DNA from 4 places in the Roseibium sp. LAB1 genome. Region 4 is predicted to be linked to each of the others. Evidence: predicted binding sites of a transcription regulator. Region 4 holds the regulator's gene; each other region holds the start of a gene.
What was found. Region 4 encodes LexA, which represses DNA repair genes until DNA is damaged. Its sites were predicted from a motif close to TGTTCNNNNTGTGTTCNG; they were not measured.

Region 1 (7,925 bases), 630 kb from region 4:
AGACGCTTTTCCGGCATCTGTTCATACTGCATGAAAACGAGGTTCCAGATCTCGATGAACCGGTCGCCGTCTTCTTCAGCCGAGCCCGGAGGTCCGCCCCAGATATGGTCGCCATGGTCGTAGAAGATTTCTGAACACGGTCCGCACGGGCCGGTGTCGCCCATGGACCAGAAATTGTCCGACGTCGGGATACGGATGATCCGGTCTTCGCTCAGCCCGCCGATCTTCTTCCACAAATCGAATGCCTGATCGTCTTCGGCATAGACGGTCACCAGCAGCTTGTCCTTCGGCAGGCCGAATTCCTTGGTAACAAGGTTCCAGGCCAGCTCGATCGCGCGGTCCTTGAAATAATCACCAAAGGAGAAATTGCCCAGCATCTCGAAGAAGGTGTGGTGGCGCGCAGTGTAACCGACGTTGTCCAGATCGTTGTGCTTGCCGCCGGCACGCACGCATTTCTGTGCCGTCACTGCACGCGAATAGTCACGCTTTTCCAGACCTGTAAAGACGTTCTTGAACTGGTTCATGCCCGCGTTCGCGAACATCAGGGTCGGATCGTTGCGCGGCACCAGCGGCCCGGACTCGACCACTTCGTGGCCGTTTGTCTTGAAATAGTCCAGAAAGGCAGAGCGGATTTCATTTACGCCGGTCATTCGGATCTCGCATCGGTCACAGCCCCGCAAATGAGGGCCTGTTGAAAATCTTGAGGGCGCGGGATCTTGTCACCGATCCGCACCGGAACAGCCTTTTAACTTTGACCTCCAACCCTGTCCAGCGGTTGCAGGTGCCCGACCTAACGGAAACCGGCACGGTTATGGGCGATTTTCAGCGTGCAGGCAGCGTGAAAGCCTCATTCGCCCCCGGGCGGCATCTTCTGACCTCTTCGGTTTCCGCCCCCACCGGAACCCCAGACAGCAAAAGGCCCCCTCCCGAATTCGGAAGGAGGCCCTTGGAAGACCGGACAAACGTCCGGAGCTTTTTGCGAAGGACAACCGGAAGCGGAGGATCAGTCCTCGGCTTCTTCCGATGCCGCGTCCGGATCGATAATCGCCTCTGCGATCAGACCGGCGTTCTGACGGATCGCCAGTTCGATCTCATCGGCCATTTCCGGATTGTCCTTCAGGAACTGTTTTGCGTTTTCCCGGCCCTGGCCGAGACGCTGGCTGTTGTAGGAGAACCAGGCACCCGATTTTTCAACGATGTTGCCTTTGACGCCGAGGTCGATCAGCTCACCGGTCTTGGAAACACCCTCGCCATAGACGATGTCGAATTCGACCTGACGGAAGGGAGGTGCCAGCTTGTTCTTGACGACTTTAACGCGGGTCTGGTTGCCAACGACTTCGTCCCGGTCCTTGATCGCGCCGATACGACGGATGTCCAGACGGACAGATGCATAGAACTTCAGCGCGTTGCCACCGGTCGTCGTTTCCGGCGATCCGAACATCACACCGATCTTCATGCGGATCTGGTTGATGAAGATCACCATGCACTTCGACTTGGAGATCGAAGCAGTCAGCTTGCGAAGCGCCTGGCTCATCAGACGGGCCTGCATGCCCGGCAGGCTGTCGCCCATCTCGCCTTCAAGTTCGGCCTTCGGCGTCAGCGCGGCAACCGAGTCGATGACCAGCACATCGATGGCGCCGGACCGCACAAGCGTGTCGGCAATTTCCAGAGCCTGCTCACCGGCATCCGGCTGGGAGATCAGAAGATTGTCGATATCGACACCGAGCTTGCGCGCATAGATCGGATCCAGTGCGTGTTCCGCATCGATAAAGGCGCAGATGCCGCCGGTCTTCTGGGCTTCGGCAACCGCATGCAGGGCAAGCGTTGTTTTACCGGACGATTCCGGACCGTAGATCTCGACGATACGTCCGCGTGGCAAGCCACCGATCCCGAGCGCGATATCGAGGCCCAACGACCCGGTCGAGACGGCTTGCACCTCGACCACCTGACCCTGGCCCATCTTCATGATGGAGCCTTTGCCGAAGGCGCGTTCGATTTGGCTGAGCGCTGCGTCCAGCGCTTTTGTCTTATCCATCTGGCTGCTTTCTACGAGACGAAGTGTACTTTGCGACATGGCTTACGCTCCTTATTCCACGATGGACGTGCCGTTTCAACGAGAGCTTTTGTACACATTTTGTTCTCGTTTGACAAGAAGGCAAAACCGATTGGTATTAAAATGGAAATGACCGTTTGTTTCCAATATGTTCTCCTTGATGCATTTTCCAACTTACCCAACGTCAGCAAAGAATGGGAACATCTCGTGATTCCACCCACAGGCAGAATCAGTTGCCTCCGCCCGCCGACTGTTGCCGCCCCTGTTGTAATCTGCTAGCCCGCCTCTTCAACGATTGCCTGCCCCGGAAAACCGAACCATCCGGTTCGCACCCCGGCCTTTTGTGAGACAGTCCAGAACGTGACTTCAGCCCAGTCCTCTCCCGTCATCGCAATCGGTGCGATCCATTACGATACGATTGCACATGCCAGTGAGCCCATCCGCCCAGAAACCTCTACACCCTCGCGGTTGAGCGCAAAGCCCGGTGGCGTCGCGACCAACATTGCCCGTGCGCTTGTGCGCCTGGGCGTTGGGACACATCTGGTGGGAACGGTTGGTGAGGATGGTGCTGCCGACATTCTGACCCGCCAACTTCGCCAGGAAGGCCTCGAGCTTCACGTGACGACACGGGCGGGTTTTGCCACGGGTCAGTATCTTGCACTGCATAATCCGGCGGGGGATCTGGCGGCGGCCTGTGTCGATGACCGTGTTCTCTCGGACGCTCCGGAGGATCTCTTTGACGGTATCGTGGCGGATCTTGCTACCAGTGCAACGGACGGCACCATCTGGTTTCTGGATGCGAACCTGCCCGAAGCGATGCTTGTTCGGCTGACGAACCTTGCGCGGCCTGGCCGCCTCATTGCCAACGCCGTGTCCGACGCCAAGGCGATCCGGCTGCAGGCAGTCCTAGAGAAACTGGACTGCCTGATGCTGAACCGCGGCGAAGCGGCGACGCTCGCCGGTCTGTCCCGTGACGCCTCTTCCGAAGATCTGGCAGCAGCCCTTGGACAAACCGGCCTCAGGCGTTTTGTCCTGACCAGCGCAGCCTCGGACGTGTTGGTGCTGGAAAGCGGCATCCTTCACAGGTTTAAGCCGCTTCAAACGCAGATTGTCGATGTCACCGGTGCGGGAGACGCGCTGACCGCCGGCACCGTCGCCGCCCTCGCCAGAGGTTACGGTCTGACGCAAGCCGTCCCTGCCGGTCTGGCGGCCGCAGCCCTGACCTTGCGCAGCACCGGCGCATTGGCAGAAGAGCTCTCGTGGGATGCTATCGCCAACTTTTGACCAGTTGGACAAATTCCAATCTTGGCGCAGTCCGGTCTTGCGCCTATAAGACCCCGCAGAAATGACCCGGCCTCGGAGGCTGGACGACAAACAGAAAGGCACACGCCGTGACAACTCCCACAACGACCGCCGCTATTGAAGACCTGATTGTCTACAGCGATGAGGTGCGCGAGGCTCTTGCGAGCGGCAAGCCGGTCGTTGCCTTGGAATCGACCATCATCACCCATGGCATGCCCTTTCCGAAAAACGTCGAAACGGCCCGTGACGTGGAAGCCGACATCCGCGCGGAAGGCGCAGTTCCGGCCACCATCGCGTTGATGGACGGCAAGATCATGGTGGGCCTGTCCGATGCGGATCTCGACCGTCTGGCGCAGGCCAGGGACGTGATGAAATGTTCGCGTGCCGACCTCACCTTCGCCCTTGCCACCGGGCGCTACGGCGCGACCACCGTCGCCGCCACCATGATGGCTGCACACGCGGCCGGCCTGAAGGTTTTTGCCACCGGTGGCATCGGCGGTGTCCACAAGGGCGCAGAAGACAGCTTCGACATTTCAGCCGACCTCGACGAGCTTGGCCGCACGGCGGTCTGCGTGGTATCCGCAGGAGCCAAGGCGCTGCTCGACATTCCCAAGACGCTGGAGGTTCTTGAAACCAAGGGGGTCCCGGTCATTGCATTCGGCACGGAAGAGCTACCTGCGTTCTGGTCCAGGGCGAGCGGCCTCAAGGCGCCCTACTCCCTGAATTCGGCTGCCGAAATCGGCACCCTCTTGAAGATGCGGTCCCGGTTCCCCGACCATGGCGGCGTGCTGATCGCCAATCCGGTGCCGGAAGCCAACCAGATCCCGCGGGAGGAAATGACCGGCTATATCGATGCGGCCATCACGGAAGCCGCTGCCAAGGGCGTTCGCGGCAAGGATGTGACCCCGTTCGTGCTCGGCGCCATCCTGGAGCTGACCGGCGGCCGCAGCCTCGACACCAACATCGCGCTGGTACGCAACAACGCCCGCCTTGCCGCCCGCATTGCCGCGGAACTTGTCTGAAGACGCTTCTGCCAGGGATACGTTCGGGCTCTCCCCTCTCATGAGCTGAAAGCCCGAAAGCCCGTCAGGCCTGGGGGTCGGTTGCAGGATTCGGATTCGGAATGCCCTGCCGGCGTTCAAGAGCAGCCGCCAACCGGTCGATATCCTTCAAGTGCAGGTCGCGCTGCGGGAACGGTATCTCGACGCCCGCCTTTCCAAGCTCGTTATAGACCGTGAAATAAAGGTCCGACTTGGTAGTCATCACGTTGCCGATGTCTTTCAGGAAACATCTCAGTTCGAAATTCAGCGAGCTGTCGCCCAGCCCCATGAACAGAACCTGCGGGGTCGGGTAACGCGCGATGGTGTTGTGCCCTCGCGCCGCATCGAACAGGATCGACTTCACCTTTTCCAGATCGCTGCCATAGGCAACGCCCACCGGCAGGATGAGCCGACCTGACTTGCTGGTCAGCGTCATGTTCTTGACCGTGCCGGCAATCAGGTCCGAATTGGGAATGATCACATCATGCCGGTCGAAGGTTTCGATACGTGTCGAGCGAACGGAAATCTTGCGGACGTAGCCGGATTGCCCGGAAACCTCGATCCAGTCTCCTTCCTTGATCGGCCGCTCGATCAAGAGGATGATCCCGGAGACGAAGTTGGAAACGATGGTCTGAAGGCCGAAACCGATACCAACCGACAAGGCACCGGCAACAACGGCAAGGCTTGAAAGGTTGAGCCCCGCCGTCGAGACCGCGATCAGCGCCGCCAACGTAAGCCCGACATAGCCCGTTCCGGTGACCACCGCGTTCTGCGCACCGCTGTCCATGCGCGTTTGCGGCAGCACGGTCCCCTTCAGCAGGTTCTGCAGCCAGCGCGTCACCACCACGCCGATGCCGAAAATGGAGACCAGCAGGATGAAGGAATCCAGCGACAGGTGAACCTCACCCAGCTGCACGCCTTTGGTAAGCAGGTACCAGACTTCGACGATATCAGTACCGCGCGCGCCCCAGGTCATCGCGATCAGGGGCGCAAAGACCAGCGTCAGCACGCAAATAAGCCCGAAGGAAACCAGGACAGGGGCCTCATCCTCCTCACGTCGTCCGAGCGCCGCTTTCACGATCACCAGCACAAGGTGGTAGAGCAAGAATCCGAAACCCAGTTGAGCGACGGTCATGATCACCGGCAGGATCGCCACTCTGGCAAGCTGGACATACCCGAGCAGCGTTACACAGACCGCAAGAATGGCCGACGTACGCATCAGCAGTGACAGGAACAGCAGGAAGCCGGATTCCTGAGGCTTCACCGATGCTTCCTCGGGTTCTTCCGCCGATTGTTCGCTCTCCGCGGATTTGCCCTGCACAGTCTCGTTGGACCTGATGATGCTGGCCAGCGACCAGAGCAGCACAGCCGCCACCGCAATGGGAGGTGCCGAGAGAACGGAAATCGCTGACAAACCGAAGGCGTTGTCGAGCTCGAAAGCCTCGACCGCAACTTCAACGGCCATGAAAACACCCAGTCCCTGGCAGAGACGCAGCCCGAGCTTTGCTTCACGGTCACCCAGATCGAGCAGACGCCAGCGGCCTTGCCCGGGTGCAAAAATCGTATGTCCAAGCCAGTTCGCGATGATTATCACCAGCGCCATGGCCGGAACGGCTATGACCGCCGTGCGTACGGAGTTCGGATAGATATCGAGAATGCGAAAAACGCTAATCAGGGCTGCAGCACCGATCGTCGGCAGTACTATGAAGCTGGCATTGTAAATCACGGCCAGCATCAACGCCTTTGCACCAGTGGCAGGTTTATCGCAAAAACGCTTCAGGGCACGGGAAATAGGTTGTTGCAGTACCGACAGGAACAGGATCCCGAAAATCATCAGACCGACGGCAAGCGGCACCGTCTCGTTCAGTTTTTTCGAGACGCTCGGGCGGGCCAGTTCGTTCTGCACGTCGCGTTCGAACCGCTTCACGAACTGCGAGATCTCCTGAAAGCCGGCGGCCCATGTCGAGGGAGCGAGTGGCGACGGATACCGGTCGAAGAGTGTCGCAAGCTGGCGCGCCCGCAATTGTCTGTCGACTTGCCGGATGTAAAAGACTGCCTGATCATGAATTTCCGCAGCCTTGCGCACCGGTGCGTTTGCGGTTGCCAGCGCATTGGTCAGCTCAAGACGCCTCGCTGCGACCTCTTCGGCTTCTTTCTGCCCGTCAGCCGGTGGGGGACCAAGGCTGTTCAACTGGGCCTCCAGCGCACTGGCCCGAATATTGCCGCGCTCGATGATGGCGACATTCGCGTCACGGACCTCGACGAGCTGAGACCGGAGCTGATCGAGTGTCTTTGCGGAAATACTGCGTTCTTCAAGCGCGGTTGCCGCCCTGTTGAACAACTCGGCTGCCCGTGTCGAAACGTCGGGCACCACCTGCCCGGCCTCCTGGGCGAACGTCATTCCGGCCGGCAAGCCACCAGCCAAGGCAACGGTGACCACCACAAACAGCAAAAATTTTTTAAGAAACTTCATGAAGACGCCATCACATCTCGGACCAAGGTCCGGTTCCGGTTTGCAGGCCGACCGCTTTCCAAAAAGAAGCCGGGAGGGCTTTAATGCATATGCTTCCTTTCGCAGCCGATTCGAAGTGCCAGCTTATGTGCCAATTTCGACAGTTCTTTCACCATGGATACATATTTGTCGCAAAACCGGCCTAAGGAAAGGCAACGGGGGGCTTATCCGGCTGCCCGGCTTTGGCCCGAAAAGCGTGCCAAGCCGTTGACAGAGCGGCGTAAGCCTGCCCTAACATGCGAAATTATGACGTTAACAGGACGTTGCGGCAAAAGACCAGAAACCGGGCCGCGTCCTTGAAGGAGGTCAGACATGACAGACGCGGCAGCCCCACAATCCCCGCAGAGCGCAACGGCCCCGGCGGGAAGCATTTCCCCGCTTCAGTATCTGGACCGCGCGCTGTCGACACTCCGGGATATCGGCATCACACCGGAAAGCGAGCAGGATGCACCGATCAACGCCCTGCTCGAGCAGATTACCGACCTGTCCCCGGACAAGGTGCTGATCATCACCCGCACGCTGGCTCAGGCCTCGAATTTCAACGAGGTTGTCCGCTCACAGGTCCAGCAGATGGATATCGGTGAGCGTTACGAGCAGATCACCGAGGCATTCAATTCCATCCGGGACGACGCCAAGGCTCTGGTCGACCAGCTTGCCGACGGCAAAATCTCCTTCACCGAGAACCTTTCCAACAAGTGGCGCGATTTCCGCCGTGGCACAATTTCCGACCGTTTCGACGACATTCGCGGCACCTACAAGGAAGTTGCCCGGGCGACAAAAGACCAGATCGAGCGGGAACAGACCATCCTGGAAGCCTACCGGGACTTCCGCGGTGCGCTGAAACAGGCGGAAGTGACCGCGCTTGAACTCCTGAACATTGCCACCGGCAAACTCGACGCCGCCAAGGCCGCCCTTGAAGCTTCCTCCGGAGACGTCGAAGCCTATACCGGTGAAGATCCGGCGCAAAAGGCACGCCTTGAATTGGCACGCGACGAAAAGCTGCGCGAGATGCAGGACG
Region 2 (7,925 bases), on a different contig from region 4:
TCCGGATCGGAAACCGATTTAATCTTTTCGCCAGCCTGCTCAAGCGCAGTGCCATAGTCTGAAGTTGCGTCGGCGCTCAGCTTCAGCGTATCGACCAGTTCCTCGACTTCCCTGGAAACCTTGGAGCCGACTTCGTCCAGCCGGTCGCCAAGCCGTGTCGGCGACAGAAAACGGCCGTAAAGCGTCAGCATCTCGTCGGTGCTGATCCTGCCGTTAGACTTGATGGACTCATTGACGGCCCGGTTCAGGCCCTGATTGTAACCAGCTGCGTAGGTGTACCAAAGTTCATAAGAACGAGGGTAGGCTGGCAGTACATTTTTCTTGATGTAACTGATTGCGGACTCTCCGTACTGGATTGTCCGCTTATGGTCGTCTTCATCCGCCATCAAGTTTCTCTCACCCATGTCTTGCGAATCCGCCCCACACGGACACAAGAACTAAGTTTTAACCTCTGATGGAAGGCTTAAGGAGCCGTTAAGCTTAAAGAGAAACCTGGAGAGATTTTGACCTTATGAAGCCTTTTTGGGCCTCGGTTCACGCAGAAGGAACGCAGGAATGTGAACGCCGGCACCGAAGGCAGGTTCCAGTTTATCGTTTCTGGAGCGCTTTCCAGACTGCCGTTGCGGCATGTTTGAAACCGGAGTCGGGTTCAGCATTTCAGGGAGTTCCTCCATCTGTTCTTCCACGACTTCGCGTGGCTTGCTCTGCGGTCGGCGACGATTTGACGGTTTTGTTTCCGCTGCATCATTGTCGTTGCTGGACCGTGCATTACGAGCCGGTTTACCCGTCTTGCGACGCGCCTTGCGTTCTTGCGCTGCAGCCTCGAAGTCGATCGCGTCACCCAGCCAGTCGATGTCTTTCTTGATCAGCGTCTGAATGGCGTCGAGATACTTCTGGTCTTCTCCGGTCACGAGCGTGAATGCTGTGCCATTGCGGCCGGCACGGCCGGTTCGGCCAATCCGGTGAACATAGTCTTCCGCGTTGCTTGGAACGTCAAAGTTGAAGACATGGCTGACTTCGGGAATGTCGAGACCGCGGGCGGCAACATCACTCGCTACCAGAAGCTTGATGGTGCCCTTTCGGAAATTATCCAGCATCATCATGCGCGTGCGTTGATCCATGTCGCCATGGAGCGCACCGACGTTGTATTCATGACGCTCCAGCGACCGATAGAGCGTCGTTACGTCACGCTTGCGGTTGCAGAAGACAATCGCATTCTGAAGATCTTCAGCGCCTTCCAGCAGTTCGCGCAGGGCGGCACGCTTTTCGTAGTCCTTGGACTCGGTTGCCTTGAGGAACTGAGCGACATTCTCGGCCGTGGACGATGTCGGTGCGACTTCGATACGCGCCGGATTCTGAAGGAAGGTTTCCGTCAGGCGCTGAATTTCCGGCGGCATGGTAGCCGAGAAGAACAGGGTCTGCCGTGTGAACGGGATCAGCTTGCAGATCCGCTCGATATCCGGAATGAACCCCATGTCGAGCATGCGATCGGCTTCATCGATGACGAGGATTTCGACACCCTGAAGCAAAAGCTTGCCGCGTTCGAAATGGTCCAGAAGGCGTCCAGGTGTTGCAATCAGAACATCGGTGCCGCGGTCCAGTTTCTTGTCCTGTTCGGAAAAGGAAACACCACCGATCAGCAGGGCAATGTTGAGCTTGTGATTGGTGCCGTATCTGGCGAAATTCTCTTCGACCTGTGCAGCGAGTTCGCGCGTCGGCTCAAGAATAAGGGTGCGCGGCATACGTGCCCTGGCGCGTCCCTTTTCGAGCAAGGTCAGCATCGGCAGAGTGAAACTAGCGGTCTTGCCGGTTCCGGTCTGGGCGATGCCAAGTATATCGCGGCGCTCGAGCACCTGCGGAATGGCTCCAGACTGGATTGCCGTAGGTTCCTTATAACCCGCTGCTTCAACTGCAGCGAGAACCTTCTCGCTAAGACCGAGAGTATTAAATGCCATGGAGCGCTTTGCCCGAATGTTGTGATTGTTAATCGGCGGCGCCGTGGGAACCGCCGGTGCCAATGTGCGCACACCCTACATTCATGCGCTCAGGTGTCAATGCGCTTGAGAGGTAAAATTTCAAGAAAATAGAGTAATTCCGGGTACGATTTGCCATTTCAGTTAATAGTGCAACCAAGTTGGTTCCTGAAATCGGCTTGAAGATCAGTATGTGTTGCCCAAAAAGAAGGCGCGAACCTAGAAACGTGTTTCCTAAAAGTTCGCTTCCGAGGGTATTCAATACGTAAAATTGCGCAGCGTCAGGCTGAAAGAGCCGCTGGTTTGTAAAACAGGTCGTAGTCTGTCTTGTAGCGGCGCCTCAGCTGCTGAACCAGGCTGTCTTCGGTAAAGGATAACAGCGTGTTGTCGGAAACAAAATTCGCCACGTGATACGAGACAGGTGCTTTTGCGCGGAAGCGCAGAGAGCTTTCGGAGAGAAAAGTCGCGAACGACTGGTCAAAATCTTCCAGCTGCAAGATCAGATCGGCGGTTAACATGCCTTTGTATGTCAGCGCAGCGGTTTGGCTGCGGAAGAGGTTGTCTGCTTCCAGGTCCGAAATCGACGCGACATGAGACACGAATTCCTGTGGTGTCATGTCCTGGTTGAACTGACGCTCCTCATAGTAGGCCGGCAGCGGATCGGCGCTCAGAATGACCTTTTCATAGCAATAGGCCAGCCGGTGCATGGGATCCTGAACCCAGGCGGCAACCTTCATTTCAGGATGACGGCGTTTCAGTTCCCGCGCTGTCAAAAGTTCGACGTTGCCGTGAAAAAGCAGTCGTTCGGTTGCAGCGGCTCGCAGATCAAACCCGGACAGGGCCTTGAGCTTGTCGGTGCCGGCAAGACAATGAAGAACAGGGCGCAACAACTGGAAGGCAGGTTCTGCAATTCGGGCAAAGGCAATTTTATGCTTGGGAAAAGCCAGGAAGACGTGATTTCGCAGTGGGCGAAGCCGCCTGTCCAATATCGAATACATCCGGTTTAACATGATACGTTTCCGACCGGTCAAATAGGCAATGCGGGCAAACAATTACGCCCAATACGCCCCCTCAAAAAAAGACATGGATCAAAATACCCGCTATTTCGGCTAAATATCAAGATCCTCTGCAAATTCAGCGTTGTCCTGAATGAACCGGAAGCGGGCTTCCGGCTTGTTGCCCATGAGCCGCTCGACGGTATCGTTGGTATCGGCAACCGCTTCTTCCTCGACAACGACCTTGAGCATCGCCCGCTTGGAAGGATCCATTGTCGTCTCCTTCAACTGAGCCGGCAACATTTCACCCAAGCCCTTGAAACGGCCGATTTCCACTTTGGATTTGCCCTTGAAGACAGTCTCCATCAGCTCGTCCTTGTGGGCATCGTCACGGGCGTAAAGCGTCTTGCCTCCCTGGCTGAGACGATAAAGGGGAGGCACGGCCAGAAACAGATGACCACCACGGATCAACTCAGGCATTTCCCTGTAAAAGAAAGTAATCAAGAGTGATGCGATGTGGGCACCGTCGACATCGGCATCCGTCATGATGACGATCTTTTCGTAGCGCAGATCGCTTTCGCGGTACTGGGAGCGGGTGCCGCAACCCAGGGCCTGAATAAGATCGGCCAGCTGCTGGTTGGCGACAAGCTTGTCGCGCCCGGCATTGGCAACGTTCAGGATCTTGCCTCGCAAGGGCAGGACTGCCTGGTTGGACCGGTTGCGGGCCTGCTTGGCAGAGCCGCCGGCCGAGTCACCCTCCACGATGAACAGTTCCGTGCCGTCAGACTGGTTTGCGGAACAGTCGGCGAGCTTGCCCGGCAGGCGCAGCTTGCGGACGGCGGTCTTGCGTGCAACGTCCTTTTCCTGCCGTCGGCGCAGGCGTTCATCCGCGCGATCTATAACCCATTCCAAAAGCTTGTTTGCCTGGTTGGGAGATGCTGTCAGCCAATGGTCGAACGCATCGCGGACCGCTGTTTCGGTAATGCGGGTGGCTTCGTTGGTCGCCAGTTTGTCCTTGGTCTGGCCAACAAACTCCGGCTCCCTGATGAAGACCGACAGCATGCCACCGGCGGATGTCATGACATCGTCGCCGGTTATGATGGAGGCCTTCTTGTTGTTTGTCAGTTCGCCGTATGCCTTTAGTCCCCGCAGCAGCGCATAGCGGAAACCCGCTTCGTGGGTTCCGCCTTCCGGTGTCGGCACGGTGTTGCAGTAGGAGTTGACGAAGCCGTCGCCGGCGAACCAGCTCACGGCCCATTCCACGGAACCGTGTTTGCCGGCATTGTCGGTACGACCGAAGAAAACATCGTCGACGACGCGGCGTTCCTTGGTCAGCCGCTCGTTCAGGAAGTCGCGAAGGCCGCCGGGGAAGTGAAATACGGCTTCCGCCGGAGTTTCGTCCTTTTCCGGCAGCAATTCAGGTGCGCAGTGCCAACGGATCTCGACACCGCCGAAAAGATAGGCCTTCGATCGTGCCATCTTCAGAAGACGTGCGGGAATGAACTTCGCACCTTTGCCGAAAATCTGATCGTCCGGCTTGAAACTGACCTGGGTGCCGCGTCGGTTCTGCGTGTCGCCGACCAGTTCGAGCGGTCCCTGGGCATGGCCTCGGCGGAAAATCTGGCGATAGAGCTTGCGGCTGCGGGCAACCTCTACAATGAGTTCCTCGGACAGTGCGTTGACCACCGAGATGCCGACGCCATGCAGGCCCCCGGAGGTCTCATAGACCTTGCTGTCGAACTTTCCGCCCGCATGCAGCGTCGTCATGATCACTTCGAGAGCGGACTTGTCCTTGAATTTCGGATGAGGGTCGACCGGGATGCCGCGGCCATTGTCGGTAATCGTCAGATAGCCATCTGCGGAAAGCGAAACGTCGATCCAGGTTGCGTGACCGGCAACTGCTTCGTCCATCGAGTTGTCGATCACCTCTGCAAAGAGGTGATGAAGCGCTTTTTCGTCCGTGCCGCCAATATACATGCCCGGGCGCCGCCGAACCGGTTCAAGACCTTCAAGAACCTCGATGTCGGCCGCCGAGTAGTCGTCGCTGACCGCGACTGGCGCAACGGGACGTGGCTTTTGCGGAGCTGGGGCGGGCTCGTCGTGTGTCATTGGGGCAGAGACCGCCGCGTTGCCTGCAAACAGATCGTCTTTTGCGCTCATTCCGTATCGCCTGATGGGTCTTGGGTCACAGTTTCTAGAAACTCAGCGCCGTTACCTACACCGAATCATGTCTCAGTTTGAAGGACAAAGATAGAACGGCAAAGGCAATTGGCCAAAAGCCCCCGTTTTCAACAGCCTGCACCCCCAAAAATCCGTTCTGGCAACACATCATCAACCCACCCGTGTTCAAATAAGGGTCTTGAATGGGAGAGGGGTGGTCACAATATGTGCCAATTCCGCAACAGTTACTGACAGAGTCATCTACAGGGTCCCGGTTTGCCTCGGTTGCCCCTGTTCGGCCATGTTTGCCCGTCACCCGTTACGCTAATGTCTGGGGCAGTCCTACCGGGATCTCCTTCCTGCGCAGGGCACAGTCCGGACAAAAAGTGTCAGGAAATGGTCTTATTTCGGCGCCGTACGGCCCAACTTAGGACGAAATGATCGGCCATTTTAGGCCACTCCGAAACAGTGGATCCCGGTAGCGCGTGCTCCAGGATCGAAGAGACAGCAAATGCGCTTTGCGCGGACAAAAACAAGAACGTCCGTCGGGGATCTGTTTCGTTGCCGACGGGTAATAGTGTGACTGGGATGCGAAAGAACAGCACAAAGCTTCAACGCATTGGAAAAGCCGGAACCGTGCTTGGCGCGTTGATCTTGATCGGCCTGTCCGGGCCAGTGGCCGCCTTTGACGGTCAACCGGCGCCTGCAAGGGCGATCGGCCCTACGGATCTTTCTCCGACAGAAGCACTGCGTGCCGGTGCGCGACAGTATTATTCCGGCGACAAGGCAGCAGCTCTCGGTTCGCTGCAGTATGCGGCGGAAAACGGTCAGCCCATGGCCGCCTGGAAGCTGGGGGAGATGTATGCCTCCGGTGACGGCGTCAAGGAAGACGACCTCAAGGCCTTCCAGTACTACAGCCAGATTGTTCGTGAGCACGGTGAAGATCGTCCGGACGCACCGGATGCTCCCTTTGTCTCAAGTGCATTCGTGGCGCTCGGATCCTATTACCTGAACGGTATCGACGGCGCGGTTCCCAAGAACGAGTCTCGCGCTCGGCAGATCTTCACGCACGCAGCTTCCTATTTCGGCGACGCTGACGCACAGTACGAACTTGGGCGCATGTACCAGGAAAACAACAGCCGCATGGCCGTGCGCTGGTACAATCTGGCTGCTCTAAAGGGGCATGTCGGGGCTCAGGCCCGGCTCGGCGAAACGCTTTATGCGCTCGGTACCTCGGACAAGAAAAAAGCCCGTGGCCTGATGTGGATGACCGTTGCCCGTGAACAGGCCAAAGGAGCGGATGCCAACTGGATCCACTCCATGCATGAGCAATATTTTGCGGTTTCGCCAGAGCCTGTCAGGCAGATGGCCCGGTCCATGGCTGACGGCTGGCTGAAGCAGAACCGCCCGGACATGCTCACCGCACAGCAATTGCCAGCACAATAATCGCAAGTTGGTTACATCCGGGGCACCTGTGCGGAATTGACAGCACAAATTTCCGGATGGCCGGCGTCTGCGAACGTGCCTCTGTTTAGCGCTCTTCGCCTGTTTCCAGCGCCTGAACGCTGCCCAAATCGAAACTAGTCTCGTTGAATTTAAAGAGTAGCCTTCGCCCAAACCGGCTGGTTGGGAGAGCCTGATACTTCATGGCCGGAGATGCCGCTGTAGGGGCTCAGGTTTTGACTAAGCGGGCAAGGTGCGTTGCTGATCTGCCAGGATGTGTTGTTGAGCACCATTTCGCAGGTCGCCATTTTCAGTCCAGTCGGACTTTTCAGGCAGACAGATTCACCAACACCAAATTTTTCACCCTTGTACCTGCAGGTGCATGAAACGTCTTGAGCGTTTGCGGCGGAACCAGATCCAGGGGCCTGACCGAAGACCAATCCGAAAAACAGACAGGCTGCGAAAGTCAAAGACTTGCTGCGGCCAGCAGTCGAACTGGTTGCCGGAAGGGGCTGTCCACATGTTGCCGTCGTGGACGTTGGTCGGCCATTCGTTATCCCATGACAGGCAAAAGCTTACCACGACGTCAGCTGACTGCAAGTCCGGTTTCCGGACCAATCAAGAATGACGAGGGCAGCGGGACCGGCAGTGATTGTTGGCTGAAAGCTAAGAACAGCGTCAGGCGGCTAGTTTCACCCAGACCGGCACATGATCCGACGGCTTTTCCCAAGCACGCACATGCTTGTCGATACCGCAGCCGGAGAACCTGTCCGTCGCCTGCGGAGACATCAGTATGTGATCGATGCGAATGCCGTTGTTTTTCTGCCAGGCGCCTGCCTGATAGTCCCAGAACGTGAATGTTTCCGGGGCTTCCGTGCAGGAACGGACCGCTTCAGTCAAACCGAGATTCATCAGGGTCCGAAAGCGCTGGCGGCTCTCCGGTTGAAAGAGAGCGTCGTCCAGCCAGTTCTGCGGGTTCTTGGCGTCAACCGGGTCCGGAATGACGTTGTAGTCACCCAGCAGCAGGAACGGCGTTTCTTCAGCGAGACGCTTTTGGGTGTGAGCTATCAGGCGATCCATCCACTCGAGCTTGTATGGAAACTTTTCTGTTCCAAGCGGATTGCCGTTCGGAAGATAGAGGCAGCCGATTCGAACAGGACCGGCGTCTGTCGAAAGACTGGCTTCAATATAACGTGCTTGTTCGTCTGCGTCGTTGCCGGGCAGCCCGCGCTGAATATCAGTCAGAGTGGTTTTCGAGAGAAACGCGACCCCGTTGAAGCCCTTTTGTCCGTGGGTTTCCACTTTGTAGCCAAGATCTTCAAACGGTTGACGCGGGAAGTTCTCGTCGACGGAC
Region 3 (7,925 bases), on a different contig from region 4:
TCCTTCACACTGAGGGTAACCCAATCACACGGCCTTTGCGCCGCGAGTGAGCAATCTGCAAACACCATTTAGGAGCACGTGTCATGGAAGCAGAAGCAGCAAAATACATCGGTGCCGGTATCGCATGCCTGGGCATGGGCGGCGCAGGCATCGGCCTCGGCAACATTTTCGGTAACTACCTCGCAGGCGCTCTGCGCAACCCGTCCGCTGCTGATGGCCAGTTCGGCCGTCTGATCTTCGGCTTCGCCGTGACGGAAGCTCTGGGCATCTTCTCCCTGCTGGTGGCTCTGATCCTCCTGTTCGCTTAATCGCTAATCCTTAGCGACTATCGATGCGACTCCGGTGGCGGCGCGCTCTAGCGCCGCCCAGCCGGATTTAGGAGACTGGAAATGGCAGGCCAAACTCACTCGACCACAGAAGGCATGCACGAAGCCATAGAAGTGCCGGCCGCAGAGCATGGCGCGGGTTTCCCGCCTTTTGACAGCACCACATTCGCCTCCCAGCTCTTGTGGCTCGCGATCACGTTCGGCGTGTTCTACTGGATCATGAAGAATGTGGCCGTTCCGCGGATTTCAGGCATCCTGGAAGACCGTAGGGACCGTATCGCCGGTGACATTTCCGAAGCCAACCGGCTGAAGGAAGAAACCGACGCTGCGATCGCAGCTTACGAGCAGGCGCTGGCCGAGGCTCGCAACAAGGCTCATGGCATTGCCCATGAGACGCGGACCAAGCTCAAGGCCGACCACGAAGCTCGCCGCGAAAAGGCGGAAGCCGAGCTGAACGGAAAGCTGAAGGCAGCCGAGGCACAGATCGCTGCAACCAAGACTGATGCCCTTTCTCAGATCGGGGATATTGCCGGAGAAACCGCTTCAGCGCTCGTCGAGCAGCTGATGGGCAAAGCTCCGACCAAGACCGACCTGACCAAGGCGCTCAAGTCGGCGATGAACTGAGGAGACCGTCATGGACGCTACATTTTGGGCCCTGATCGGTCTTATCCTGTTCTTCGTCGTGATCATTTACGTCAAGGTTCCGGCCAAGATTAACGGATCACTGGACGAGCGCGCCGAAACAATCCGCAAGGAACTGGAAGACGCACGCAAGATGCGTGAAGAAGCCCAGTCTCTGTTGTCGGAGTATCAGCGCAAGCGTCACGAAGCCGAAAGCGAAGCGGAAGCCATCATTGCAGAAGCCAACTCGGAAGCCGAGCGCCTGACGCTTGAAACGAGCCAGGCTCTGGAAGAAATGATTGCTCGCCGTACCAAGGCCGCGGAAGACAAGATTGCCCAGGCAGAAAGCCAGGCAGTTGCCGAAGTCCGCGCCAAGGCTGCCGACATTGCCGTTGCCGCTGCCGAGGAAATCCTTGCCGCAAAGGTCAAGGACAAAGTCGCCGACGACATCCTCGCCAAGAGCATTGAGCAGGTGAAGGAGCGACTGAACTAAGTTCGGTTTGCTTAGCTGACGAATTGAAGAAGCGGCCTCTCGGGGCCGCTTTTTTGTTGGCGGTTCAAAGTATCCCGATTTCGCAGCCCTGAAGACCCGGGCGAGGATGAAGACAGACTAGCTGGGCTAGCGGCTTCCGGCGGGGCCGCCATCTTCACCCGGTCCCGATTAGTCGCGTTTCGTTCGTGAACCGGCTTCGTCTCGACAAGGTCCGGTTGGCGTCAACTGGCAGAAAGGCTCGGTGCAGACACATCCCAGGTCATGATCAGATTGGGAACAGAGCCGCCTTCGAAGTCGAAGGTCCAGTGTCCCTCCGTAACCATGCCTTGGGCCTCGTAAAACCCGATTGCCTTCCGGTTGCCCTCATAGACGGTCAGAAACAGCTTTGAATGACCAGCGTCGCGCGCAAGGCAGCTTGCAGCCTCCAGAAGTCTGGTGCCCACTCCACGGCCCTGATGATGACGCCGGACGTAAAGAGTTTCGATCTCCGCCGATCCGCATCCGTTCTCGACCGGCCGGGCCTTGAGGTCGAGTTTCAGATATCCGAGCAAACCGACGCTGTTGCGGCAGACAATCAGATGTTTGTCGGGACTTTGAAGCACAGCTGTGAAAACTTGCGGAGCATAGGCCTGGAGTACATGGCTGGCGTAACTGTCGGGAATCCCGTCTGTTGCATAAGTATCCAGCCAGACCTCGATGGAGAGGGCGGCAAGTGCGTTGATATCCGCGGTTCTGGCGCGAGTGATCTCGGAACCGGCATTGGAACTGGTCAATGGCATGGCGATCCTTGTCGTGACGTTCCTCAGGAACCTGCGGCGAGCCTGACCGGCTTGAAGCTGATGCGATGGTGTACCGTCGGGCCATGACGTCCCAGAGCGGCCTGATGTTGCGGCACGCCATAACCCTTGTGCTGGGCAAACCCGTATTCAGGAAAGCTGGCGTCCAGGTGAACCATCATCCTGTCTCGGGTCACCTTGGCGACGATGGAGGCAGCCGCGACGCACAGGCAGCGGCCATCGCCCTTGATCAGCGCCTGTCCGGCCTGTTTCAGGCCATGTGGTACGTCGCGGCCGTCGACCAGAACATAATCGGGAACAAGCGATAGGTGATTGACTGCCCGCACCATGGCCGACAGGGTCGCAGTGCGAATGTTCAGGTCGTCTATCGTGGCCGGTGCGGCGCTGGCGATTGAGACATGGGCCGTTGCAATGATCTGCTCGAAAAGCTCTTCGCGCCGGGTCTCTGACAGTTTTTTGGAATCATTGAGACCATCCGGCATGCGGTCATAGTCAAGGATAACTGCCGCGGTCACGACGGGGCCGGCCCAGGGACCGCGTCCGGCTTCGTCCACGCCGCACAGCCGTCCGCCAAACGCGGCTGCATGCTTGCGTTCAACTGCAAGGTCGGGGCTGTCGGGAAATGCAAGGTCGAATAGGGAGGGGCTGAACGTCATGAGAAGCACCCTGCCGCCGGACAGCGTGTTTCTCAAGATCTCGCGTCAAAAGAGGTCCAATTGCACACCGCCTTTTTGCGGCTGGACGAAGGCCTCGGTGTTGAGTTTCCTGCGTCGCAGATTGAGCCCGAGCCGTTTCGCCGCCAGCGAGAAGCGTTTGGCAATCTGATCGGCATAGGGGCCGCGGCCTCGCATACGCTCGCCCCATTTGGCGTCATAGTCCTTGCCGCCGCGCATGGCGCGGATCAGGTTCATCACATGGCGATACCTGTCCGGTCGCTGTCGCAGCAGCCAGTCGCGAAAGAGCTCCGAGACTTCCAGCGGCAACCGCAGGAGGATATAGGCCACCTCCGTGGCGCCATGTTCGGCGGCTGCCTCCAGCACGTTTTCGATCTCGCTGTCGGTAAGCGCGGGGATCACGGGGGCCATCATCACGGACGTTGGAATTCCGGCGGCCGATAGGGCCCGGACGGCCTCAAGACGTTTGTGCGGGGCAGAGGCACGCGGTTCCATTGCCCGGCAGAGTTTCTTGTCGAGAGTTGTTACCGACAGGGCAACCTTCACCAGATTTCTTTCCGCCAGCCTCGACAGGATGTCGATGTCGCGCGTGACCAGTGCCGACTTGGTGACGATGGCGACCGGATGGGAGCAATTGTCCAGAACCTCCAGAATGTCGCGCATCAGCTTGTAGCTGCGTTCCATCGGCTGGTAGGGGTCGGTGTTGGTTCCGATGGCGATCACGCGCGGCTGGTAGCCGGGCCTGGAGAGCTCACGTTCCAGAAGCTGGGCCGCATTTGGCTTGGCGAACAGCCTCGTTTCAAAATCGAGCCCCGGAGACAGCCCCATGAAGGCGTGGCTCGGCCGGGCGAAGCAATAGATGCAGCCGTGCTCGCAGCCCCGGTAGGGATTGATCGAGCGGTCGAAGGAAATATCCGGAGATTCGTTCCGGGTGATGATCGTCCTGGCGCGTTCTTCCTGGATCTGAGTTTTCAGCGGCGGCAGGTCTTCCAGGCTTTCCCAGCCATCGTCGAAATATTCCCGCGACAGCTTTTCGAACCGTCCGGACGCGTTGATCGCAGCCGCACGGCCACGGCGTCGCTGCTCGGCAACGGTGCGACCATCAGGTACGAGGCCTGCTGCATCGACAGGAACGGATAACTCGTCGGGAGGGCTGAGGGGCACGCGCAAAGGTCCAGGTTACGGGTTGGAACATAACGAGAACATTATCACGGCGCGGACATGATGCAAGATGCCGTTTGCAACGGGTGGTATCGGAGACTGAAAAGACAGTGGACTTCTTGAGCCGCTGAAAATTCAGGAGCCGCTGCGCTCCTGGTGATTTGGCCGTCTGCCAAGGTATTTGACCAGGATCGCGTCCAGCGTGCCATCAGACTGCATTTCGCGAATTGTGGCGTCATACCGGGCAGGCAGGCTCTTGATATCAGGATAGTTCGAGGCTTTGGCGAAGACGTTGTAGTAGGGTTTGGTGATCAGCGGTAGCGGCAGCGTGGCGAGCTGATCCAGCCGTCCGGCCTTCTTCTCCTCGTAGAGCGTGCTGATCGTGTTCATGGGAACCGCATCCACGCGCTTGGCCAGAAGCATGCCGATCTGCAGGGTGTTGTTGGCAACTGTCTGGAAATCGAGACCGGAGTTGAGGAACTCTGGCGTATAGGCAAAGTCCTGTGTGATGCCGATCTGCAGGCCTTTCAGGTCTTCGTAGTCTTCAAAACGGATCGTATCGGCGTCTTCCGCACGGATGAAAAAGCTCCAGCTGATGTCGATGTAGCTTTCTTCCGGATAGATCAGATACTCCGTCCGATCCTGTTTCTTGGAAAACAGAAGCAGCATATCCGCCCGCCCGGCACGGGCTTCCTGCTGGATGCGGGTTCCCGACTCGACAAGCTCAAGAGAGTAGGACAGACCAAGGCGTCGCATGACTTCATCGAGAACCTCGACGTCGATGCCCTTGTAGACACCGTTCTCAAGAAACTTGTAGGGCTCTTCGGGTGTTGCCAGAACGATGAGGTCACGGGCAGAGGCCGCTCCGACCTGTAGAAACAGAGCCAGGACGAGTCCGGCAAGTGCTGCCACAACCCGATCCAGCGTCGGTTTCAGGCGGCTTCCAGCCGAAATTGGCATTTGATCAGGTGTCGTCATCACGCAACTGCACCAGTCCTGGTCGGAGAAACAGTGTTCAGCTTTGGCAAGCACTCTTAAGATAGTATGAAATCCGGTCCTTCCTTTTGCCGGAGACGGCAAATTTCTCAAAAGCCGACAAATGGATACCGATCGACTTCCCGAGGAAGCAACTTTTCGCAGTACCATGACGCCTCGGTGAGAGGTACTGCTACAGCTTTCGCCCGATCTTTTCTTTTCATGCAACCAAAGTAGACATTCCCCCACGATATATATCACGATGGTTGGTGCTCGATTATTGGAGTTTGTTAAGAACCCGAACAAAAAACAGCTCCCGCTTCGCTGGCGACACTCGCACTTTGGAAAAAATCATGTAAAACTTGAATTCATGATTAGCGTCATCATTGCGACAAGAAATTCCGAAACCGAGCTCGTTCACGCGCTTTCGGCCCTGGTGCCGGCAGCGGCAGAGGGCGTCATCCGCGAAGTTATCGTGGTTGACGGCGGATCATCGGACCATACTGAGAAAGTTGCCGACGCTGCCGGATGTGTCTGGGTCAACCGAGGCAATGCATCCCGCAGCGAACGCCTTGCCTATGGCGCCTCGATGGCAAGCCGGGGGGACTGGCTGCTGTTTCTGCGGCCTGAAACGCTTCTGGAAAGCGGTTGGCATCATGAAGCCCAGGCATTTACCGAACGGGCGGCCCGTGCACCAAACGGCCCGCGTACGGCGGCCAGCTTCCGGCTTCGCTACGAAGCCTTTGGCCTGAGTGCGCGGGTAAGCGAGTCATTCGCGGCCTTGCGGTCTCAATTGCTCGGTATGCCCTACGGCAACCAGGGCCTCCTGATTTCCCGGCAGTTTTATCAGAAGCTCGGCGGCCATCGGCCATTGCCCGAACTGGAAGACCTCGACATCGCCAAGCGTATCGGGCGCGGGCGGATGGTATTCCTGCGTGCAGCTGCCGTTTCATCCGGCGCACCGGAGCGGGAAGGCGTTGTCTCGAGATTCCGCCAGGCGTTTGCACGCTTCTGCGTTGGCACCTTGCGCATTCCGGCAAGTGTTGCCGTCAAGCTGCACGGCTGAAAAGGGCGCTACAAGGTTCTGGACGGACACGCTCTTTTTCGGTGTGGTGGTGGCGATCACGCCTCCCGCAGCTTGCCGCGCTTCAGGTGCTCGTCGAGCCGGGGCATGATCTCCACGAAATTGCAGGGCATGTGGCGGTAGTCCAGCTGCCATTTCAAGATGCCGTCCCAGGCATCCTTGCAGGCTCCCGGTGATCCGGGCAGCACGAAAATGTAGGTTGCTCCGGCGACGCCGCCAGTTGCGCGGGACTGGATCGTGGAGGTGCCGATCTTGTCGTAGGAGATCCGGTGAAAGACCTCTGAAAAGCCGTCCATGCGTTTTTCGAACAGGGGTTCCATCGCTTCCGGCGTCACGTCCCGCCCGGTAAAGCCGGTACCGCCGGTCGAGATGATTACATCCACGCCCTTGTCCGAAATCCAGTCTTTGACCACTGCCTGAATGGCGGGAACGTCATCGGTAACGATCTGCCTGTCGGCAAGCACGTGGCCGGCCTTTTCGATCCGGTCTGCCAGCGTGTTGCCGGACCGATCTTCCTCCAGCTTGCGCGTGTCCGAAACCGTCAGCACGGCAATATTGAGCGGAATGAACGGACGGCTTTCATCGAGACGGGACATGGTGAACTCCTTTGCTCTCCAGACATAGGCGATAGCCCCATCTGCTTCCAGAGGCAGCAAGCAAACTGTCACGGTAAATCGACCTTGAAATAAAATTACAAAAAATAACAAGATTGAGACACTTGCAAAAAATTTAGGTCAGTATTATTGACTTAAATAACCAATCCAAAATGCAATGAGCCAACGATGACAACCTGGGAAAGCCTTTACGCCCGACGCGCCAGCCGCATGCGTGCTTCGGAAATCCGCGAACTCCTGAAACTTCTGGACCAACCGGATGTGATCAACTTCGCCGGCGGTATTCCCGATCAGGCCCTTTTTCCTGCGGACGCGTTCAAGGCGGCTTATCAGGAAATTCTGGCGGGACCGGATGCTGGTCGTGCGCTGCAATACGGCATGAGCGAGGGCAGCGCCCGCCTGCGCAACTGGATCGTCAGCCACATGCGCCGCCTCGGTGTCGATTGCGGGCCGGAGAATATTCTGGTGACGTCCGGGTCTCAGCAGGGGCTTGATTACATAGGCAAACTGTTCCTGACCGAAGGCGACACCGCGCTGGTGCAGTGGCCGACCTATCTGGGTGCGTTGCAGGCGTTCAATGCATATGAGCCTGCCTATGACCGGCTGGACCCGGGTGCCAATCGTCCGGCAGAGGACTATGCGGCCACGGCGCGCGAAAAGGGCGGACGGATCAAGTTCGCCTATCTCTCTCCCGATTTTGCCAACCCGACCGGCCTGACGGTGGATCTGGCTGAGCGAAAGCGTCTGCTGGCGCTGGCCGGCGAACTCTCCTGTGCGGTCATCGAGGATTCTCCCTACGAGGCACTGCGCTATGACGGCGAGCCGCTGCCGCCGATGCTGGCACTGGATTGCGAAGCGTCCGGCGGGATCAACAACGCCCGTACGCTGTATTGCGGCAGCTTTTCCAAGTCGCTCTCGCCTGGATTGCGCCTTGGCTGGATCTGCGCTGCCGCTGACGTCATTTCCAGGCTGGTGCTGATCAAGCAGGCGAGCGATCTGAACTCGCCGGTGCTTAACCAGGAAGCCATGGCCCGGGTCGCTGAAAATGTCTTTCAGCAGCACACCGCAAAGACGAATGCAGTCTACAAGGCGCGCCGCGATGCAATGCTGGCCGCGCTGGAACGGCACATGCGGGCAGGCGTTAGCTGGACCCGGCCGGAAGGAGGCATGTTCGTCTGGA
Region 4 (7,925 bases):
AATGATTTCCTCGTCACCATGGCTCCAACCCAGACGGGCCAGATAGTTTCGCATGGCTTGAGGCAGATAGCCCATCTCGCGATAGGCTTCTGCCCCGGTCGCACCGTGGCGCTTGGAGAGCTTTGCCCCATCCGGCCCGTGAATGAGCGGAATATGTGCCATTGCCGGCACTTCCCATCCAAGAGCCTGGAAGATGAGCGTCTGTCGGGCCGCGTTGGTCAGATGATCGACACCGCGAATGATGTGCGTGATGCCCATGTCGTGATCGTCCACCACGACAGCATGCATGTATGTCGGCGTACCGTCGGAGCGCATCAGCACAAAATCATCCAGATCCTTGTTCGGGATCACGACGCGGCCCTGGACCAGGTCGTCAACCACAGTCTCGCCTTCCTGGGGGGCCTTGATGCGGATGACCGGATCAATGCCAACAGGGGCTTCGGATGCATCGCGCTCGCGCCAGGTTCCGTCATAGCGGGGCGGCTTGCCCTCGGCGCGGGCTTTCTCGCGCATGGCATCAACTTCTTCCGGCGTGCAATAGCAGCGGTAGGCCGTGCCGTTTGCCAGCATTTCCTCAACCACTTCCTTGTGGCGTTCGACGCGGGAAAACTGGGAGATTGGGTCTCCCTCCCAGTCGAGTCCAAGCCAGGACAGGCCGTCGATAAGTGCGTCCACCGCTTCCTGTGTGGATCGGGCCCGATCCGTGTCTTCGATCCGCAACAGCATCTTGCCGCCATGATGACGGGCAAACAGCCAGTTGAAGAGCGCGGTGCGGGCACCGCCGATATGCAGGAACCCGGTCGGGGACGGGGCGAAGCGCGTGACGATTTTCTGTGCCATGGTGCTTTATGAAAGTCTCTGTCAGTATGACGGCGCGGAGCGCGCCGGATTGGTGGCGCGGTCTTAGCACAGGCTTTGGCGAGGCTAAATAGGGGCGCCTGCCATTTCTTGGACCTAACGGGGAACTGGGGTGACGTCACGGTCCGGACCGCAGGATATCACTGACAGCCGCATGCAAACGGCAACCATTGACAGTGCGCGCGCAGATTTATTGCCCGGCACAACCGGGTCGGATGGACGTGAAGAGCCACGCCCGTGGATGACAGGTGGTCAAACGCGGGCAAATTTAGCTGGCAATTTGACGGCAGAACGTCTTTGGGATTCTCAGGGGCTCCTGTGGTGTGCTTTCGCGTTTGCCGCTGGCATCGGAATTTACGTCTGGTTGCCTGAAGAGCCGTCCTGGATCTTGTTGACGGTTATGGTCTTGATTGCCGGGGCAGTAGCATTGCGACCTGGGCGGCGTGGCGCCTTGGCCATTTCCGCCGTGCTTTGGTTGGCTTTCTCCTCCGGTCTGGCAACTTCAAGTTTCCGCACCGCTCTTGTGTCGACGCCGCGCCTTGCCGAACCGATGAATGCGGAAGTAACTGGCTACGTTGAAGAGCTTGATGTTGGTTCGTCGGGTGTCCGGCTCGTGCTCGCAGTTGCTGCCGTCGATGGGCATCCGGCAGAATTTCTCACGTTTCCGGAAAAGGTGCGCCTGCGCGTTCCTGCAGATAGCAAAGTGCGAGTTGGGGACACAGTTCGTGTCAGCGCACGCCTGTTTCCACCGGCCGGTCCGGTCTTTCCGGGAGGATACGACTATTCCTTCCGGGCCTTCTATCAACGGATCGGTGCTACAGGGTTCAGTTTCGGACCTCCGCAGATCCTCAAGTCTTCGGAAGGTGAACTTGAGCTTCGCCCCGCTGTCGCAGTCGCAAAACTTCGAGGCGATCTTGCCACGCGCATCAGGGCCAGCCTGGGCGAGGGGCCTGAAACTGAACTGATTGTCGCTTTGCTTGTTGGTGACAGGAGCGGAATTGCAGAGGAACAGGAAGACGTTTTGCGTGCGGCCGGGCTGGCTCATATTCTTGCAATTTCCGGCCTCCATATGGCGCTTTTCGCTGGTGGGGCCTATGGGGCGGTTTTGCTGCTGTTTTCGCTGGTGCCAGTCCTGACGTTAAGGTGGCCCGTTCACAAGTGGGCGGCAATCTCAGCCCTTGGTGCCGCGGTCGTCTATCTGCTTCTGTCCGGTGGGGCGGTTGCCACCCAGCGCTCGTTCCTGATGATTGCAATCGTCTTTGTCGGCATTCTGGCGGGCCGGCGAGGGCTGACCCTGCGCAGTGTTGCGCTTGCGGGTCTTGTTCTACTTCTGATCGCGCCGGAGCGCCTGTTTTTTCCGGGCTTCCAGATGTCCTTCGCTGCCGTGATCTGTCTGGTTGCTGTTTATGACCTATGGCGGCAACGCGATCGGACGGGATATTCGGGAGAAAGACCGACCAGTTGGGTTATGGCAACCGGTCTTTTTCTCGGCAAATGGATTGCCGGGCTGTTTGTAACAGCATTGGTCGCGGGTCTGGCAACCGGCATCATCGGAGCGCATCATTTCAGTCGCATCGCGCCATACGGCCTTGTCGGCAACCTATTGGGAATGCCGATTTTCTCGCTGCTGGTAATGCCCATGGGTGTGCTCGCATTCGTCCTGATGCCATTTGGGCTGGCTGCGTTGCCTCTGTGGATCATGTCTTACGGCATCTCGCTGCTCTTGAAGGTTGCTTCCTTCACGGCGGCCCTGGATGCCGGCAGTGGAGCTTCGGGCAGGCTGGATGGAACGGCTGCATTCCTTCTGTTGTCAGCTCTCTTTGCAGGCCTGTTGGTACCAGGCAGGAAACGCCTGCTTGCCGCGGTTCCACTTCTTGCCGGTGTTTTGATTGTCATGACAACCCGGCCACCCGACATCCAGATTGCCGCAAACGGCTCTCGTATTGCCGCTCGGGACGAGGCGGGGGCACTACGTTTCGCCGCAAGGGGCAGAACCTTTGCAACGGATCTCTGGCTGCAGTCGGAAGGTGTTTCTGACAGCGCGATTTTATCGCGCAAGATGAAGTCGCCTCAAAGGAAATGCGATGATGAGGGGTGTGTCGTCAGGGCTTATGGTCGTGTTGATAAGTCTGAAGGAACAGAAGACAGGCCAACATTTCTTGCGGTTGCTCAACCAAGGACAATTGAAGCGTTTCAGATGGATTGTCGATACGCCGATTTGATCGTGACCGATCTAGTCGCCCCAAAGAACTGTGGCGTGGGGCTTGTCCTGGATCAGACGACGCGCGCTCTGCGAGGAGCGATATCCATCTGGTTGTCCAGGACCGACATCTCAGGCAGCACCGTTGGCTCTTCAGGTCATGACAGCGCAGAAAAGCGCTCGCCTGCGGAAAAATGGAAAATAGAAAAACTGAGGTTTGCCATCCCTGACCCACCGCGCCCTTGGCATCGACCGGGGACGGTAACAAGAGAGGGATTGCGGCAGGTTGAACGCGCTTCGAAGGCCGAAGCGCGTGCAGACGAGTGATGCCTCAATACTGGCGGAACAGGGCGACAAGGCGCCCCTGGACGCGAACGCGGCCCGGTCCGAAGATTCTCGTTTCATAAGCCGGGTTCGCCGCTTCAAGCGCAATGGAAGCGCCTTTCTTGCGTAGCCGTTTCAAGGTGGCTTCCTCGTCGTCCACAAGTGCGACGACAATATCGCCACTGTCGGCGCTGTCGGTCCGGCGTATCAATACGGTGTCGCCATCCAGGATACCGGCTTCGATCATGGAATCACCGCGCACTTCCAGAGCATAGTGTTCCCCCCGGCCGATCAGGTCCTGCGGCACAGTGATGGAGTGGCTGTGGGTTTGAATGGCCTCGATCGGCACACCGGCGGCAATCCGGCCCATGACGGGAATTTCCGTGACGCCAATTACAGGTTCCGGTGCCGTTTTCACCGGCTCCGGTTTGCCAAGGGAACCTTCGATGACTTCCGGTGAGAAGCTGCCGCGTGGACGGGGCGCGCCCAGCCCGGGTGCAATTGAGTCCGGAAGACGAACAACCTCCATGGCCCTTGCCCGGTTTGGCAGGCGCCGGATGAAACCTCGTTCCTCAAGAGCCGTGATCAGGCGGTGAATGCCGGACTTGGAGCGCAGGTCGAGCGCATCCTTCATTTCGTCGAAAGAGGGCGGCACACCGGTTTCTTTCAGTCTTTCGTGAATGAACATGAGCAGTTCGTACTGCTTGCGCGTCAGCATGTAGGCGTCCCCTGACCGAGAAAACATCTGGTACAAATCAAGAACATGGTACCTGTTCTCATTGTGTTCTGCAAGGGTAAATGTTCTCTTACTGTTCTTGGCCTCGCGGGAGGCGCGGGGTTCAATTCTTCCGCGGTTTCGCCGTATCCTGGTGTGCTGAGCAGGTTTTGATCAGCAATTCGCAGGTGACCAGCGTCGGCGCGCCGCCGGAAGTGAGAACGCCCTGATGTAGCCCACCATTGAGGTCGACCGCTCGTATGGGAACGCACAGCTTTTGATTTGGCTTCGCGCCTGCGTTCGGACAAAGCAAAATTTCGGATATCAGACCTGTCATCGGGGCGGAGTCGCGAAACGTCGCTCCGGCAAGGCTGCCCAGTCCATGGACTTCGTAGGACGAAGCTTCCAGAAAATGGGAAAGGTCGCGGATGCTGTCAGTCAGGTCGGTAAACGGTGCGAGCGTTGTGATGAGGGCATTTTCGTCGACATGCCGGGAAGGTTCTTCGTCAGGCTGCACACGAAACAGTGTGAATTCTGTCTCCGGGTCCAGCGAGGCAACAAATGCAGCACCTCGCAAACCGTTACCCTTGATAGTGCCTGTCCGGGCCACAATGAGCGTGTGGGGCAACAGGTGCCCAAGATGGTCACTGCCACCCTCGTGCCAATAGGCGTGGACATGGGCAAACCAGTCGCCGTCCTTCTTGCCTACAATGGCAACCGCAGTTTCGAGCGTCGCGCCAGCGGAAGAATGGGTGTCGCTGTACCAGGCCGCATGCCGATCATCCAGCGCACAGGCCGGCTTGACAAAGTCAAACGCTCCGAGCGTCAGCCCTGAAAGGTCGAGCACAGCAGAACTGAGGCCGTTCCGCTCGACATAGTCTCCCAGCACTTTCAGCAAGGGGGCGCGCTCTGTGACTTCAATCTCGACAGGTTCAGCCCGGCATTTGGCGTATGGCAACCGGTTTTCGGCGACGGGGCCTGGATGCCGGATGTCGGCAAGTGTTTTTGGTGGCGGCCGTCTCATAACAGGCCTTTTTCGATCAAGTGCTCCCGCACCAGTTTCTTGGTGATCTTGCCATAAGCGCTTGTCGGCATTGCCGGAATGAAGAGATAACGGGCAGGCATCTTGTAGCGCGCGATCTTTCCGCTGAGGAAATCCGATAGAGACTGAGGGTTGGGCGACTTGTCCGGGGTTGCCACACAAACGGCGAGCCCGACTTCGCCCCATTGCCGATCCGGAACGCCAAGGATTGCGACTTCGGAAATGTCCGGGTGCGTGAGCAGGACTTCCTCGACCTCCTTCGGGTAGACGTTGGAGCCGCCCGAGATGTACATGTCCGAGGCTCGGCCGGTGAGGAAAAGATAACGTTGCTCGTCCATATGGCCGATGTCGCCTGTTCGGAACCAGCCGTTTCTGAAAGACTTTCTGTTGGCCTCGCCGTCTTCCAGATATCCGGCACAGACAGCGGCGCCGATGACGCAGACTTCTCCCGTTTCATTAGGTGGCAGGTGGTTGCCGTCTTCGTCCTGGATCGAGACCTCGATGCCTGTGCGCTCGGTACCGCAGGTGCCACTGCGTGTCTCAGGTCCGTCCTCCAGAAAATGATCCTGCGGCCGCAACACCGTGATGTTGCCGGTGACTTCACCAAGCCCGTAATACTGAACCAGGACGTGACCCAGTTTCTTGAGCGCCAGCTTCTGGTCCTCCCGGTACATGGGAGCCCCGGCATAGATGACGTGGCGAAGGCTCGTATGATCGAAACGATCGACCGAAGGATCTTCCACCAGGCGTTTGACGATGGTGGGGACCGTAAAGAGGTTGCTGACCCTGTGTTTTTCGATCAGCTCGAACGCTGTAGAGGGATTGAAACCGCCTCCAGGCAGAAGGACGTTTGTGGACCCGGCCGAGAGCTGGACAATCAGTTGAAGTCCTGCACCGTGCGACAGAGGTGCTATGACCAGCGAGGCATCCTGTTCCGTGGTGCCGGGCAACAGGTCCGCCATGTAGTTCACGCAAACGAAGCCGATTTGTCCGTGACTGAGTACCACAGCCTTCGGGCGCCCCGTCGAGCCTGAGGTAAAGAACAACCAGCAAGGATCGTTGTAGTCCACGATCTCGTTTGAATGGACTTGCCCCAGGTAACGGGAGACGAGATCCTCATACTCGGTGCCGAATTCGCTTGTGCCTATTGTGATACAGCCCGTCAGCGTTTCAACTGAATTTCGCACGGCTTCCGCTTGCGCGCCGAAATCCGCGTCGCACAGAAATACTTTCGCCTTCGCTTTTTCCGCGGCGTAGGCTGTCTCTCCGGGAGCCTGACGGAAATTGCAGGGCACCCAGACAGCTCCCAGCCGGAAAGCTGCCAGCATGATCTCGATCATCTGATGAGAGTTCTGTGCCTGAACCAGCAAACTGTCGCCCTTGGAAATTCCGAACTCGGATTGGAGCGCTTTGGCAAGGGCTGAGACACGCGAATCGACATCCGACCAGGTCCAGGTGCGGCCATCCTGGACAATCGCTGATCCGGAGGGCCAGCGGGCAGCGTTCCTGGACAGAAAATGCGCCAGATTGGCCACGCGATTGGAACAGCGCTCCACCATCTAAGTTTGCCTCCCGGTTACTGGTTTTTTCAGACGTTAGGTTGATGTCAGTCTGTTTGACAAGTTGAGATTGGCAATCAAGCCGTTCCGCTTTCTAGGTAAATTGTGCAAGGATGCCGGCAACCTGTTTCGATGTTGGTCTGAGGATTTCGTATGAGTGAGATGACGATTACAGATTGGGACGATGCATATTCAAACGCCGCCTATATTCCCGGCGCTGATGATTTTATTGTGCGCTGGGCGAAAGACGCTGAAACCTTCCGGAAAAGCTGGGTCGAGAAGGATCTGGATGTCGTTTATGGCGAGGGAGCCCGTCAAAGGTTTGACGTGTTTCGGCCGGAGAGAAAGTCCAAGGGGCTCGTCGTCTTTGTGCACGGGGGGTACTGGCTAAGATTCGACAAAAGTTACTGGTCGCATTTTTCGAGTGGCTGTCTGGCCAAAGGTTGGACCGTGTGCATGCCATCCTACGACCTGGCACCTGATGCGCGGATTGGAGATATCACCCGGCAAATTTCCGTCGCGATCACGAAAGCGGCGGCCCGTGTTGCGGGACCGATCCGTCTTGCCGGTCATTCCGCCGGCGGGCATCTGGTGACGCGAATGATCTGCGAAGATACCCGGCTGCCGAAAGAGGTTCTGGATCGGATCGAACGGGTCGTTACCATCAGCGGTCTGCACGACCTTCGCCCGCTCAGAAACACCGTGATGAACAAATCCTTCCAGATGAGCGAAGAGGACGCCTCCGCCGAGAGCGCCGCATTGATGCAGCCCGTGGCAGATTGTCCGGTTGTCGCCTGGGTTGGTGGCGCGGAACGTCCGGAATTCCTCAGGCAATCGAAACTTCTTGCCGATGCCTGGCCGACAGCAACCTATCGGGAAGATGCGGACCGCCATCATTTCGATGTCATTGACGGACTGAAAGACCCGTATAGCGAGTTGACCGAAACCCTGCTGGCCACTTGAGCCAATTGCGAGGAAACGCATATGCGTACTGAAAGCGACAGTATCGGTGAGATAGACGTACCGGAGGACAAATACTGGGGCGCGCAGACACAGCGCTCCCTGAGGTATTTCTCCATCGGCAGTGACCTGATGCCGATAGAGCTGATCCACGCCTATGGCATCTTGAAGAAGGCGGCTGCCCTTTCAAACGAGGAGCTGGGGTTGCTGCAGGGAGAGCTCGCGAGTTTGATTGTCAGAGCGGCAGACGAGGTCATCGAGGGTAAG

Region 1: recA (recombinase RecA) is a predicted target of LexA. The motif match lies at 2,192-2,209, and genes of this name have one in related genera.
Region 2: parE (DNA topoisomerase IV subunit B) is a predicted target of LexA. The motif match lies at 5,209-5,226, and genes of this name have one in related genera.
Region 3: ACYQ54_RS14425 (PA0069 family radical SAM protein) is a predicted target of LexA. The motif match lies at 4,099-4,116, and genes of this name have one in related genera.

Annotation. Positions count from the first base shown of each region.
Region 1 covers NZ_BAAGIB010000001.1:749,751-757,675, forward strand. Annotated here, with positions in the region: gene alaS (alanine--tRNA ligase) at 1-650, opposite strand, end outside; gene recA (recombinase RecA) at 1,004-2,074, opposite strand; gene ACYQ54_RS03615 (PfkB family carbohydrate kinase) at 2,414-3,337, shown strand; gene ACYQ54_RS03620 (pseudouridine-5'-phosphate glycosidase) at 3,445-4,377, shown strand; gene ACYQ54_RS03625 (DUF3772 domain-containing protein) at 4,442-6,868, opposite strand; gene ACYQ54_RS03630 (cell surface protein) at 7,220-7,925, shown strand, end outside.
Region 2 covers NZ_BAAGIB010000004.1:53,052-60,976, reverse strand. Annotated here, with positions in the region: gene ACYQ54_RS21745 (GGDEF domain-containing protein) at 1-386, opposite strand, end outside; gene ACYQ54_RS21740 (DEAD/DEAH box helicase) at 510-1,955, opposite strand; gene ACYQ54_RS21735 (sulfotransferase family 2 domain-containing protein) at 2,255-2,983, opposite strand; gene parE (DNA topoisomerase IV subunit B) at 3,083-5,128, opposite strand; gene ACYQ54_RS21725 (tetratricopeptide repeat protein) at 5,717-6,574, shown strand; gene xth (exodeoxyribonuclease III) at 7,250-7,925, opposite strand, start outside.
Region 3 covers NZ_BAAGIB010000002.1:980,226-988,150, reverse strand. Annotated here, with positions in the region: gene ACYQ54_RS14455 (F0F1 ATP synthase subunit A) at 1-13, shown strand, start outside; gene ACYQ54_RS14450 (F0F1 ATP synthase subunit C) at 84-308, shown strand; gene ACYQ54_RS14445 (F0F1 ATP synthase subunit B) at 390-950, shown strand; gene ACYQ54_RS14440 (F0F1 ATP synthase subunit B family protein) at 961-1,440, shown strand; gene ACYQ54_RS14435 (N-acetyltransferase family protein) at 1,662-2,219, opposite strand; gene ACYQ54_RS14430 (ribonuclease HII) at 2,243-2,893, opposite strand; gene ACYQ54_RS14425 (PA0069 family radical SAM protein) at 2,939-4,075, opposite strand; gene ACYQ54_RS14420 (substrate-binding periplasmic protein) at 4,208-5,032, opposite strand; gene ACYQ54_RS14415 (glycosyltransferase) at 5,418-6,113, shown strand; gene moaB (molybdenum cofactor biosynthesis protein B) at 6,170-6,727, opposite strand; gene ACYQ54_RS14405 (aminotransferase-like domain-containing protein) at 6,914-7,925, shown strand, end outside.
Region 4 covers NZ_BAAGIB010000001.1:122,922-130,846, reverse strand. Annotated here, with positions in the region: gene gltX (glutamate--tRNA ligase) at 1-840, opposite strand, end outside; gene ACYQ54_RS00625 (ComEC/Rec2 family competence protein) at 1,013-3,385, shown strand; gene lexA (transcriptional repressor LexA) at 3,390-4,100, opposite strand; gene ACYQ54_RS00615 (PPC domain-containing DNA-binding protein) at 4,222-5,121, opposite strand; gene ACYQ54_RS00610 (acyl-CoA synthetase) at 5,118-6,698, opposite strand; gene ACYQ54_RS00605 (alpha/beta hydrolase) at 6,852-7,661, shown strand; gene fumC (class II fumarate hydratase) at 7,683-7,925, shown strand, end outside.